Regions from separate parts of the Ralstonia sp. R-29 genome, predicted to be linked through region 2. Evidence: predicted binding sites of a transcription regulator. Region 2 holds the regulator's gene; each other region holds the start of a gene.

Evidence for each region. The regulator FliA, encoded in region 2, starts transcription of late flagellar genes. The targets are predictions, from matches to a motif close to CTAAAGTTTNNNNNNNNNNNGCCGNTA.
Region 1: fliD (flagellar filament capping protein FliD) is a predicted target of FliA. The motif match lies at 1,564-1,590, and genes of this name have one in related genera.
Region 3: flgK (flagellar hook-associated protein FlgK) is a predicted target of FliA. The motif match lies at 2,525-2,551, and genes of this name have one in related genera.

Annotation. Positions count from the first base shown of each region.
Region 1 is NZ_CP184378.1:1,195,373-1,199,521, reverse strand. Features, by position in the region: gene ACN9M1_RS22580 (LuxR C-terminal-related transcriptional regulator) at 1-193, opposite strand, end outside; gene ACN9M1_RS22575 (flagellin) at 616-1,437, shown strand; gene fliD (flagellar filament capping protein FliD) at 1,635-3,683, shown strand; gene fliS (flagellar export chaperone FliS) at 3,745-4,149, shown strand, end outside.
Region 2 is NZ_CP184378.1:48,851-52,999, reverse strand. Features, by position in the region: gene ACN9M1_RS17470 (MBL fold metallo-hydrolase) at 140-1,222, shown strand; gene ACN9M1_RS17465 (RNA polymerase sigma factor FliA) at 1,252-2,013, opposite strand; gene ACN9M1_RS17460 (MinD/ParA family ATP-binding protein) at 2,022-2,798, opposite strand; gene flhF (flagellar biosynthesis protein FlhF) at 2,813-4,149, opposite strand, start outside.
Region 3 is NZ_CP184378.1:1,233,712-1,237,860, reverse strand. Features, by position in the region: gene ACN9M1_RS22780 (flagellar basal body L-ring protein FlgH) at 1-260, shown strand, start outside; gene ACN9M1_RS22775 (flagellar basal body P-ring protein FlgI) at 271-1,377, shown strand; gene flgJ (flagellar assembly peptidoglycan hydrolase FlgJ) at 1,400-2,488, shown strand; gene flgK (flagellar hook-associated protein FlgK) at 2,616-4,149, shown strand, end outside.

The sequences.
Region 1 (4,149 bases), 890 kb from region 2:
GGAATTCGTCGCCAGAGGCCGATTCCACTGAAAACAGCATCACGTCCCACTCGCGCTCGGCGAGCAGGTCGTTGTTGGCGTTGCGCAGGTCCGGCACGGCCTCGATCTGCCGGGCCAGGCGCGAATCCTTGAGGATCTGGCGCAGGCCGACACGGGCAATATCGTGCGGTTCGACGATCAGGACATTGAGCATGATGGGCGTTGCGGTCAAACGGCTCGCGTTGAGCTCTTCTACCCGCCGGAGGGCTACGCGCTGCTGTGCCTTGCCGGAGGGGCTTGCAACTCCCCATCTGTGCGATAGCGCTCTCTATAGATAGGCACGGGGCGCTTTGGGTCTGGTCGGTCGAGTATAGCCGAGGGGCTGCCGCCCAAGAAGCCGGCCCGGTGCCTCTTTTGGAGGGGGCGCCGGTGGGGAGCAACCCGGGGTGCCCGCCAGCCCAAACCGCCGCTCGCGCACAAATTTGTCAAGGCGACCCTAAACTTTCTCTGGAGGCCACCGATAACCTGAGTACAACGCAGACCTGATCCCCTTCAAGTTACAGGTCACGTTGCCCGGCCTAGCCGGAACGAGCAACCAATCGGGCAACAACGCCATCGGGAATCTTAGGAGCCGTCATGTCCCTCAGCCTTAATACCAACATCTCGTCCCTGCAAACGCAACAAGCACTGGGGGCATCGAAAGATGCACTGCAGACCTCGCTGCAACGTTTGTCGACCGGCCTGCGCGTGAACAGCGCAAAGGATGACGCCGCTGCTTACGCTGTGGCCTCCAGCCTGACGACCACGCTGAACTCGCAAACCCAGGGTATCCAGAACGCCAACAACGCACAGTCGTATCTGCAAACGGCCGACTCGTACCTGGGCCAGGTTGAAAACAACCTGCAACGTATGCGCCAACTGGCTGTGGAAGCCAACAACGGCGGTCTGTCGACCACCGACCAGGCCAACCTGGACAAGGAATACCAACAGCTGGCTACCGCCAACAAGAACATCGAGACCAACGCCAACTACAACGGCGCTAAGCTGTTCGACGGTTCGGTGACGTCCACGACGTTCCAGTACGGCCAAAACGCAGCGACCGACGCAGCAACCGTCACCAACGCCAACCTGGCCAGCTTCGGTACGCTGTCGGGCACGAGCGTGACGTCGACTTCCAACGCCACCGCAGCGCAGGCCAAGATCGACGCCGACCTGGCCAGCCTGAAGGCAGCACGTGCTGACCTGGGCGCGCAGCAAAGCGGTCTGACCTCGACCATCAACACGCTGACCTCGTCGAACACGGCGCTGTCGGCCGCCAAGTCGGTCATGATCGATACGGACTACGCGTCGGAAACGTCGAACATGACGCGTCAGAACATCCTGCAGCAAGCGGGTACGGCCATGCTGGCGCAAGCCAACTCGGCACCGAACAGCATCCTGAGCCTGCTGAAGGGCTAATCGGTAAGCTGGATGCAGCCTGGCCGCCTGGCGGTTGGGCCATAGGCCGGCGCTCTTCGGGGCGCCGGCCTTTTTCTTTTGTCGGATACCCCCTCTTCTTCGTGGGTGGCGTTCGCATAACGTGCCCTAAAGAAGCGGCAGCCAGTGCCGTTGTGTAGAGAGACTTCCGCTGGCGCAGACGCTTACTCGACCTGATCATGGCGACCACCACCACCTCTTCCACGAACGGCAGCTACGTTCCACCGATTTCAATTCCTGGCATCGGGACGAGCATCGACGTCAACTCGCTGGTCTCCAGCTTGATGAGCGTGGAAAGCCAGCCGCTGACGCAGCTGCAGACGCAGCAAACCTCGTACCAGACGCAGCTCTCGGCCGTGGGCACGCTCAAAAGCGCGCTATCGACCTTCCAGACTGCGCTGTCGAGCCTGACCAGTGCGTCGAACTACAGCGGCATGAAGGCGAGCGGCTACGACACTTCGGTGCTCAATGCATCGGTCGGCGGCTCAGCCAGGGCTGGGTCATACGCCGTCAATGTGACGCAGCTCGCTCAGTCGCAAGTGCTGGCCGCGCAAGGCCAGACCTCCACCACGGCGGCCATTGGCGGCGGGTCGTCCACGACGATCTCGTTTTCGTTCGGCTCGGTGTCTGGCGGCAGCTTTTCTGGTGGCAAATACACGGGTTCCACGTTCACGCAGAACGGCAACCTGGCGGGCGGCTCCATCACGATCGACTCGTCCAACAACACGCTGGCGGGCATCCGCGATGCCATCAACTCGGCCAACCTGGGTGTGTCGGCCAGCATCGTCAACGATGGCAGCGGCTCACCGTACCGCCTGGTGCTGACTTCCGCGGCCGGCGGGTCCAATTCGGAGATGAAAATCTCCGTGTCGGGCGATGCCACGCTGCAGTCGCTGCTCTCGCAGGACCCGGCCGGCACGCAGAACATGACCGAGGTGACCACGGGCCAGAACGCCCAGGCCACCATCAACGGCATCGCGGTGCAGAGCCCGACCAACACGTTGTCCAACGTGGTGGACGGCACGTCGTTCACGCTGGCCAAGACGGGCAGCACCACTGTGACGGTGGCCAACGACCCGACTGCCACCACCACAGCCGTCAACAACTTCGTGAACGGCTATAACGCGCTGCGCACGCAACTGAATACGCTGACCAACATCGACACCGCCAACAAGGCCAACAACGGCCCGTTGGCGGGCGATGTCAGCACCAAGACGCTCATCAACCAGATCACCGACGTGCTGGGCCAGGCGGTCGGCACAGGCAACTACCAGTCGCTGGGCAGCGTGGGCGTGACGATGAAATCTGACGGCACGCTGTCGGTCGACAGCTCCAAGCTGTCGGCCGCTATTGCCGCGTCGCCTAGCCAGGTCGCCGGGCTGTTTGCCGGCACGGGCTCGGCCACCGATTCGCTGGTGAGCGTGCCGACGTTCTCGGACACCACGCAGTCGGGCAGCTACGCCGTCAACGTGACGCAGCTGGCCACGCAGGGCTCACTGACGGGTTCGGCTGCGGCCAATACGACGATCACGGCCGGTGTGAACGACACGCTGGCGTTCACCATCAGCGGCATGGCCGTCAACGTGACGGTGCCGGCGGGCAGCTACAGCGCAACCAGCTTGGCCGCGCAGATCCAGAGCCAGATCAACGCGTCGACCACGCTGCAGAACGCCAAGGTCACCGCATCGGTGTCGGCCAATGCCAGCGGTGTGCTGAGTATTGCCGACAGCCAGTTTGGTTCGGTGTCGTCGGTGTCGGTGTCGGGCAATGGCGCTTCGTCGCTTTTTGGGGCGAGCCCCACGGCCACCGCTGGCGTGGATGTACAAGGCACGATCAATGGCGTGGCCGCAACCGGCTCGGGCCAGAACCTGTATGGCGCCACCGGCACCGCTGTCGACGGCCTGACGGTGAGCGTGACCGGCGGCGTGCTGGGCAGCCGCGGTACCGTCACGGTGCAGCGCGGGTATGCCGCACAGCTCAACACGGTGATGAGCGGCCTGCTCTCATCCACCGGCATGGTGCAGAACGAGACCGATTCGATCAACAACTCGCTCACCTCGCTTGCCAGCCAGATCACCAACATGCAATTGAAGTTGAGCAACAAGCAGGCGCTGTATTACACGCAATTCAACGCGTTGTCTTCAGCGGTGGCGAGCATGACGAATACCAGCAGTTACCTGACGACGCAGCTCGCGGCCATCGCCAAGCAGACTTCGAGCAGCAACTAAGTCAGGCTGCGTTTTAGAGCAACAACCCAAAATAAGACAGACTACAGCGAGGACCTTTTCCATGTACGCTGCACGCCGTGCCATCGGTGCCTATGCGCAAGTCGGTATCGAGACATCCGTGGTCGATGCCAACCCCCATCGTCTGATTGCCATGCTGTTTGAAGGCGCGCGCGCTGCCCTCAACGTGGCTGGTATCGCCATGGAGCGCGGCGACGTGCTGGCCAAGGTGCGCGCGATCGATAAGGCCATTTCGATCATCGGGCAGGGCCTGCAGGCGAGCCTCGATCACCAGCGCGGCGGCGACATCGCCGTGCAACTGAACACGCTGTATGACTACATGCTTCGCCGCCTGCTGGTGGCCAACGCCAACAACGATCCCGCCATCCTCGCCGAGGTAGACGGCCTGCTGGTACCGCTGCAGGACGCATGGCTGGCCATCGGCCAGAAGGGCCCGGCTGGTCAACCC
Region 2 (4,149 bases):
GCCGCGGAGCGCGCCTCGGCGAGGCCGTTTCAGCCTAGGCAGTGGCGCATCCGAAATTCAGAAACCAACAGAAGTTGATACTTCTTGATATTCGAGCCGCTTCCCTCACCTGGGTGGCTCGTCCACCCCCTGCGACGCCATGGCCAACCCCCACTACGATCCATCCAAACCCCACCACACCCCCGACGGATTCCGCAACCGCTACCCGCACCCCCGCACGAACGGCGATTTCTGGAAATGGCAGCAGGAGCGCCGCCGCCTCAATCTGCCCAAGCCGCCCACGCAGGACCTGTCCTGCGTCGCGCCCAATCTGGCCGCCGTGCACCGGCCGCCCAACGTGCCGCAACTCACCTGGATCGGCCATGAAACGCTGCTGCTGCAGATCGACGGCCTGAACGTGCTGACCGACCCGGTGTTCTCCAAGCGCGCATCGCCCCTGCCCTTTGCCGGGCCACGCCGGCACCAGCCGCCCGGCCTGTCGCTCAAGCAATTGCCGCATATCGACCTGGTGCTGATCTCGCACAACCACTACGACCATCTCGACAAAGCCAGCGTGCGCGCGCTCATGCGCCAGCCCGGTGGCGCACCGATGTTTTTCGTACCGCTGGGGATCGACCACTGGTTTGCGCGCAACGTGCGCGGCACGCGCCTGTCGGGTAGCAACGCCAACGTACGTGCATTCGATTGGGATGACGAGGCGAACTTCGGCCCATTCACCGCGTATTTCTGCGCCGTGCAGCACTGGTCCGCACGCGGCCTGTACGACCGCAACCACACGCTGTGGGGCAGTTGGGCGCTGCTGCATCCGCAGTTGCGCTTCTGGTTCTCGGGGGACTTGGGGTATTCGCAAGACACACGCGACATTGGCGCGCGCTTTGGCCACTTTGATGTGGCGGCAATTGCCGTGGGTGCTTACGAGCCGCGCTGGTTCATGAAGTCCCAGCACATTGATCCGACCGAAGCCGTGCAGGTGATGCGCGACATCGGCGCGCAACAGGCCGTGGGCATCCACTGGGGCACGTTCCCGCTGACGGACGAAGCACTCGACCAGCCCATCACCGATCTGGCGAACGCGTTGAAGGCGGCCAACGTGCCGGCCGAGCGCTTCACCCTCTTCCGCCACGGTGAAACGCGCGTGTGGGATGCCGAGGCAGCGCGCCTTGTCACCGAGTTGCACCAAGAAAAAACGCGGCCGCGAGATGACTCGCTGGCCGCGCAATAGAAAACTGGCAGCGTAGAACTGCGCCGAGATCAGGTCGGCGTCGGCAGCCACGCGCGGTCGCGCAGCTTGGCGCGAATGCGGGCAATGGCCTGGCTGTGGATCTGGCACACGCGCGATTCCGACACGCCCATCACGGCGCCGATTTCGCGCAGGTTCAGATCCTGCTCGTAGTACAGGCTCATCATGAGCTTTTCGCGCTCGGGCAGACCTTCGATGGCGGCCACGACCGATTCGCGCAGGTCGTGGTCCAGCAGTTGGTCCAGCGGCGTGGCGTCGTTCTCGGCGGCGCGGTTTTCGATGAAGGCGTCGGCGTCTTCGCGATCGAAGTCTTCGTAATACAGCAGCTGGCTGCCTTGCAGGTCGACCAGTTGCTTCTGGTATTCGGCCAGCGACATGCCCAGTGCAGCAGCAATCTCGGTTTCCGTAGGTGCACGGCCCTTCTGCTGCTGCAGCTTCTGGATCGCCTGCTCGATCGTGCGGGCATTGCGGCGCAACCCGCGCGGCAGCCAGTCGGAGCCGCGCAGCTCGTCCAGGATCGCGCCGCGAATCCGCTGGGCCGCGTAGAACTCGAACTGCACGCCCTGCGTTTCTTCGTAGCGCGACAGCGCATCGAGCAAGCCCATCATGCCGGCCTGGATGAGGTCATCCAGTTCTACGCTGGCCGGCAGCTTCACCATCATCTGGTTGGCGATGCGGCGCACCAGCGGTGCGTATGCGGCCATTTCGTCGGACTTGGTCTTGCGACCGGTTGCGGTGTACATATCCATGCCTGCCTTTGGCGCTTCGTTCATGCTGCGCCTCAATAAACCATCTCGGCCGCACGCGCAGTGGCGTGGGGCGTCGCTGTCGGTGCCGATATTGACGTTGTTGTCTGTGTCTGCGCCGATGCCTCCACCCGCGACGGCACGGTTTGACCGATGCCCTCCTCAGGCTGGGCCCCGGCGCTATGACTGCTGGCCCAGCTCAGCATCTCTTCGGCAAGCTGGCGGAACGCCATGGCCGAAGGCGATGCGGGAAACGCGCTCGCCACGGGCTTGCCGAGCGAGAGCGCCAGTTCTACATGCCGGTCCTCCGGGAGGTAACCAGCGAAATCGATTCGGGTGTTCAGGTACTGGCCCACGGTGTTGGCCAGGTTGCTGAACACGCGCAGGGCGGAATCCACCGAATGCGCGCCGCAAACCACGGTGCGGATGCCGGCGCCGCTACCTTGCAGCACGGCGGTTTTCTTGAGCAGCGTGTACGCGCTCTTGATGCCTTCCGGGCCATCAGTGAAGGTCAGCAGCACGTCGTCGCAAGCCTCGGCCACGGTGGCGAGCGCGCGCGTACCGAAATGCGCGGCCACCAGCGTCACGTCCGCAGTGTCGTCGTACTGTTCGAGCATGCCCGTCACCGCCAGCATGGTCTGCGCGCTCACCACGGCGGCGTCGCGGCCCATGGCAGACAGCGCAATGCGCAGGTTGTCGACAAAGTCATCCACCTGCTCTTGCTCGCCGATCACCAGCACGCGGCGGCTGGCTGCCTGACCGAGCATGCGGCGCAGCCCGGCGGCTTGATCCTTGGCGAAAGGTGTGGTCATGCTCGCCCCCTTGTTCAGGCGAAATCGAAAGCGGCCAGGCCGGGTTCGCGGCTACGTGTGGCGCCTTGCGCCACCAGCAGCGACTCGTCCGAATCCAGCGCGAACGACGATTGCTCGGCGCCCGCGCGGAACGTGCGATGCACCAGCAGCTTCTTGTTGGGCACCGCAATGTCTTCCGGCACGCGCTGGCCGTACGACACGTAGTGCAGCGGCAGGCGGCGGCGGATCATCACGTCCATCGCGTGGCCCACCGAGGTGGCCTCGTCGATCTTGGTGAGGATGCAGCCCGCGAGGTTGGCGTCACGGTAGGCGCTCACCACCTCGTCGAGCGTCTTGCCGTTGCTGGCTGCGTTCAGCAGCAGCAGGCGCTTGATCGACGGGCCCACGGCGTGCAGCATCGCCATCTGTTCGGACACGGCGCGATCGCGCTGGCTCATGCCGATGGTGTCGATCAGCACGACGTGCTTCTCGCGCAGATCGTTCAGCGCCAGGCTCAGGTCTTGCGCGTCTTTCACGGCATGCACCGAGACGCCCAGGATCTTGCCGTAGATGCGCAGTTGTTCGTGGCCGCCGATCCGGTAGCTGTCGGTCGAGAGCAGCGCCACGCGCGATGCACCATGGCGCAGCACGAAGCGCGCAGCCAGCTTGGCGGTGGTGGTGGTCTTGCCCACACCCGTCGGGCCCATCAGGGCAAACACGCCGCCCTGGTCGAGCAGGCTGTTTTCGTCCGACACGGTGGCCAGGTTCTTTTCAATCGCGCGCTGCACGAAATCCAGCGCGCCTTCATACGTATCGTGCTGCGGCATGTTCTCCAGCACGTAGCGCGTGAGCTGCGCCGAGAAACCTGCATTCAGCATGGTCTGGAACAGGCGCGTACGCACCGGGTCGCCCAGCTTCACACCCAGCGAGGCGAGGCTCGACATGGCATCGGTCAGCGTGCTCTTGAGCACGTCGATCTCGCTGACCATGCGGCGCGTCATGGCATCGCTTTCGGCTTTCAGATCGGCCTTCAGGTCCGCACGCAGATCGGCCTTCAGGTCGATGGGTGCGCGCTGCAGGCTGACGTCTTCGCGCGGGGCTTCAGGCTGCTTGGCCATCGTGTCCTCCATGCGGACAAAGACGTTGGAGGGGTTGAAGGCGTCGGCCGACTTGCGCGACTGCGCTTCCACGCGTTCGGCAAAGTCGCGCAGCGTGGTCGGTTGCGGGTCTTGCTCGCGCGCAAACTGGCGCGACGGTTCACGCGGGAGTTCACGGCGCGCGGCCGGACGCTTGACCGGCTCGGCAGCTTCGTCTTCCTGCACCACGGTGCGGCGGGCGATGAACTGGGCGGTGCTGGCCAGCGTGTCGGCGG
Region 3 (4,149 bases), 850 kb from region 2:
CCATCACGGTGACGGTGGTGGAGGTGCTGTCCAACGGCAACCTGGTGGTCAGCGGCGAGAAGCAGACCGCCGTGGGCCAGGGCACCGAGTCGGTCAAGTTCTCGGGCGTGGTCAATCCGACCACCGTCAACAACCAAAACACCGTGCTGTCCACCCAGGTGGCGGACGCACGCATGGAATACCGCGGCACGGGCTATGTGGCCGAGTCGCAGCAGATGGGCTGGCTGTCGCGGTTCTTCCTGACCGTGTCACCGTTCTGAGGAATCAGTCATGACGTTGTATCGAATCCTCGGCGCCGCATTGGTTGCCTTCGCATCCTTGGCAGGCACGGCACATGCCGACCGCATCAAAGACCTGACCACCATTGCCGGCGTGCGTGAAAACGCGCTGATCGGCTATGGCCTCGTCGTCGGCCTGGATGGCAGCGGCGACCAGACCACGCAAACCCCATTCACGATCCAGAGCTTCAACAACATGCTCACGCAGTTCGGCATCAACGTGCCGGCCGGCGCGAGCATCCAGCTCAAGAACACCGCCGCCGTGGTGGTGACGGCCTCGCTGCCCGCGTTTGTGCGGCCGGGCCAGACCATCGACGTGACGGTGTCATCCATCGGCAATGCCAAGAGCCTGCGCGGCGGCACGCTGCTGCTGACGCCGCTCAAGGGCGTGGACGGCCAGCTCTACGCACTGGCACAGGGCAACGTGGTGATTGGTGGCGCAGGTGCGTCGGCCAATGGCAGCAAGGTGCAGATCAACCAACTGGGCGCCGGCCGCATCGCCAACGGTGCCACGGTGGAGCGCGCCGTGCCGGCCACGGTGGGCGAGGCCGGTAGCATCCAGCTCGACACCGGTACGACAGATTTCGGCACGGTGCAGAACATCGTCTCGGCCATCAACAAGCAATTTGGCAGCGATACGGCCCAGGCTGCGGATGGCCGCACGATCAACGTGCGTGCGCCGGCCCTGGCGTCGGACCGCGTTGGCTTTGTCGCCAAGCTGCAGAACATTGAAGTGACGCCGGCCTTGGCCGCTGCGCGCGTGGTGATCAACGCCCGTACGGGTTCGGTGGTGATGAATCAGCTCGTCAAGCTGGAGCCCTGTGCGGTGGCGCACGGCAGCCTGTCGGTCACCATCAGCACCGAGCCGGTGGTGAGCCAGCCGGCGCCGTTCTCGCAAGGGCAGACGGTGGCGGGCGCGCGTTCCAACATCGAAGTCAAGCAGCAGGGCGGCAGCCTCATCAACGTGAAGGGCGGCACCAACCTGGCAGATGTGGTCAAGGCCATCAATGCGATTGGCGCCAACCCGCAAGACTTGATCTCGATCCTGCAGGCGATGAAAGCGGCCAACGCGCTGCGCGCCGATCTGGAAATCATCTGATGCCGGGGATGCAGCAATGACCATGAACCCGACCGACCTCACCAGCCGCCTGGCGCTCGATTCCAAGGGATTCGAATCGCTCAAGCAGACCGCGCGCACCGACCCGACCGGCGCCACCAAGACCGTCGCCAAGCAGTTCGACGCGATCTTCGTGAACATGATGCTCAAGCAGATGCGCGATGCATCGCCGCAGAACGGGCCGTTCGATTCGTCATCGACCAAGATGTATACGTCGATGCTCGATCAGCAGCTCTCGCAGACCATGGCCGCGCGCGGCGTGGGCGTGGCGGACCAGCTTCTGAAGCAGATGCTGCGCCAGGCCAACCGCGTGAACCCGGATGCGTCCACGACGCCGGTGAATACCGCCCTGTCGAATACCACCGCCACCAACACCGCTTTGCCGGGCGCTGCCGGTTCCGCCACGGATGCGGCCAAGACCATCGCCCGGTCGTCGCTCAACAGCATTGCTGCGTCGGCGGCAACCGGCACGGAAGACGATGGTTCGGGCATCAGCACCGTGCCGCGCCCCGGCCTGGAAGAGCGTGTGCAGCGCGCGTTGGCTGCCCTGCGCAAGCAGGCGGAAGCCGAAAGCAAGTCCGCCAGCGCCATGGCCGATGTGGATCTGTCGACCGTGGCGTCTGAGTCTGGCGGCAGCCGCATGGCCAGCTTCTACAACAAGCTGATCGGCCACGCTTCGCAAGCGGCACAGGAAACCGGTATTCCGGCCAATTTCATGATTGGCCACGCCGCGCTGGAATCCGGCTGGGGCCGCCGCGAAATCAAGGCCAAGGACGGCTCCAACACGCACAACCTGTTCGGCATCAAGGCCGGCGGCTCGTGGACGGGCAAGACCGCAGTGGTGACCACCACCGAATACATCGGCGGCGTCGCCCACAAGGTCCAGGAGAAGTTCCGTGCCTACAGCTCATACGCCGAGGCCTTCAAGGACTACGCCAACCTGCTGTCCAACAACCCGCGTTACAGCAATGTCGTGGCGGCGGGCAACGGCAACGATGCAGCGTCGTTCGCCAAGGGCCTGCAGCGCGCCGGCTACGCCACCGACCCGAACTACGCCCACAAGATTATGGCGGTGCTCAAGCAGATCGCTTGAAGTGAATTATTCGTCACATTTCAACGCATCGGCCGGCTCAAGTTTCTTCTTGGCCGGCCGATGTTGTTTCTAGGGTCTATCCCGGCGGCGTTGTGCCGCTCGGTTCGAGACCATCCGCGAGACAAACATGAGCAGCTCCCTCTTGAACATTGGCGCCACCGGCCTGCGGGTTGCCGATATCAACCTGCAGGTGACTGGCAACAACATTGCCAACGCCAACACGCCCGGCTATTCGCGCCAGGAGGCCGTGCAGACGGAAAACATTCCGATGTACGCCGGCGTCGGCTATCTGGGGCAGGGTGCCAACGTCACGACCGTCAAGCGCATCTACGACCAGTTCCTGACCGCACAGGTACAAAGCGGCCAGGCGGCCACCAGCGCGGCGGACCAGCTCAACAGCCTGGTTTCCGGCCTGAGCAAGTACATGTCGGACAGCAACAGCGGCCTGAGCTCCGCGCTGACCAGCTTCTTCAATAGCGCCGACAGCCTGGCGTCCAACCCGTCGAGCACGACGGCGCGCCAGGTCTTCCTGAACGCGGCAGCCAGCCTGCAGCAACGCTTCAATTCGATTTCCGGCCAGATGAATGCGCTGTCTGGCCAGGTCAACACGCAGGTGCAGACGCAGATCAGCTCGGTCAACGGCACCGCGCAGCAGATCGCCTCCCTGAATGACCAGATCGCCAAGGCGGAGGCCTCGACCGGCCAGCCCGCCAACGATCTGCGCGACCAGCGTGACCAACTCGTGCAGACGCTCAACCAGTCGATCAAGGCGAGCGTGGTGCAGACCGGCGACGGCCAATACAACATCTACGTCGGCAACGGTCAGGCGCTGGTGCAGGGCAACCAGAGCTACCAGCTGACGCCGGTGCCGTCGCAGTACGACCCGACGCAGCTGTCGGTGGGCTACAAGAGCCCGGCCGGCACCGTCACGATTGACGACAGCCAGCTCGGCGGCGGTACGCTGGGCGGCTTGATGGATTTCCGCCGCAACACACTCATCCCGGCGCAGAACAGCCTGGGCCGTCTGGCCACCGCCGTGTCGGCCGACGTGAACGCGCAGAGCAAGCTCGGCATAGACGCCAACGGCAAGATGGGTACGGACCTGTTCTCCGTGGGCGCGCCGAGCGTGGCGGCCAGCACCAACAACACCGGCAGCGCTACGGTCACAGCCAGCATCACCAACGCCAACGCGGGGATGGGCTACGACTACCAGATCAAGTACCAGGGCGGCGCCTACACCGTTTCGCACTATCCGGACGGCTCGGCCTCCGTTACGGTGACGAGCTGGCCGACCACCGTCGACGGCGTCACGCTCAACGTGTCGGGCACGATGAACAGCGGCGATTCGTTCCTGGTGCGCCCGACGGCCAACGCCGCATCGACCATGCAGACGTTGACCACCGACTACCACAACGTGGCGGCAGCGTCCCCTGTGGTGCTCACGCAGGGCAGCAACAACACGGGCAGCGCCACGGTGTCGTCCATTGGCGTGGACAGCACGTACGCCGGTTCGCCGCTCGCCTCGCCAGTCACGCTCGCCTATAGCTCCGCCGTGGGCGGCTCGCTCTCGGGCTTTCCAGGCAGCGTGACGGTCACCGCCAATGGCACGTCCACCACCTACACCGGTGGCACGGCGCCGTACACCCAGGGCGCCACGTATG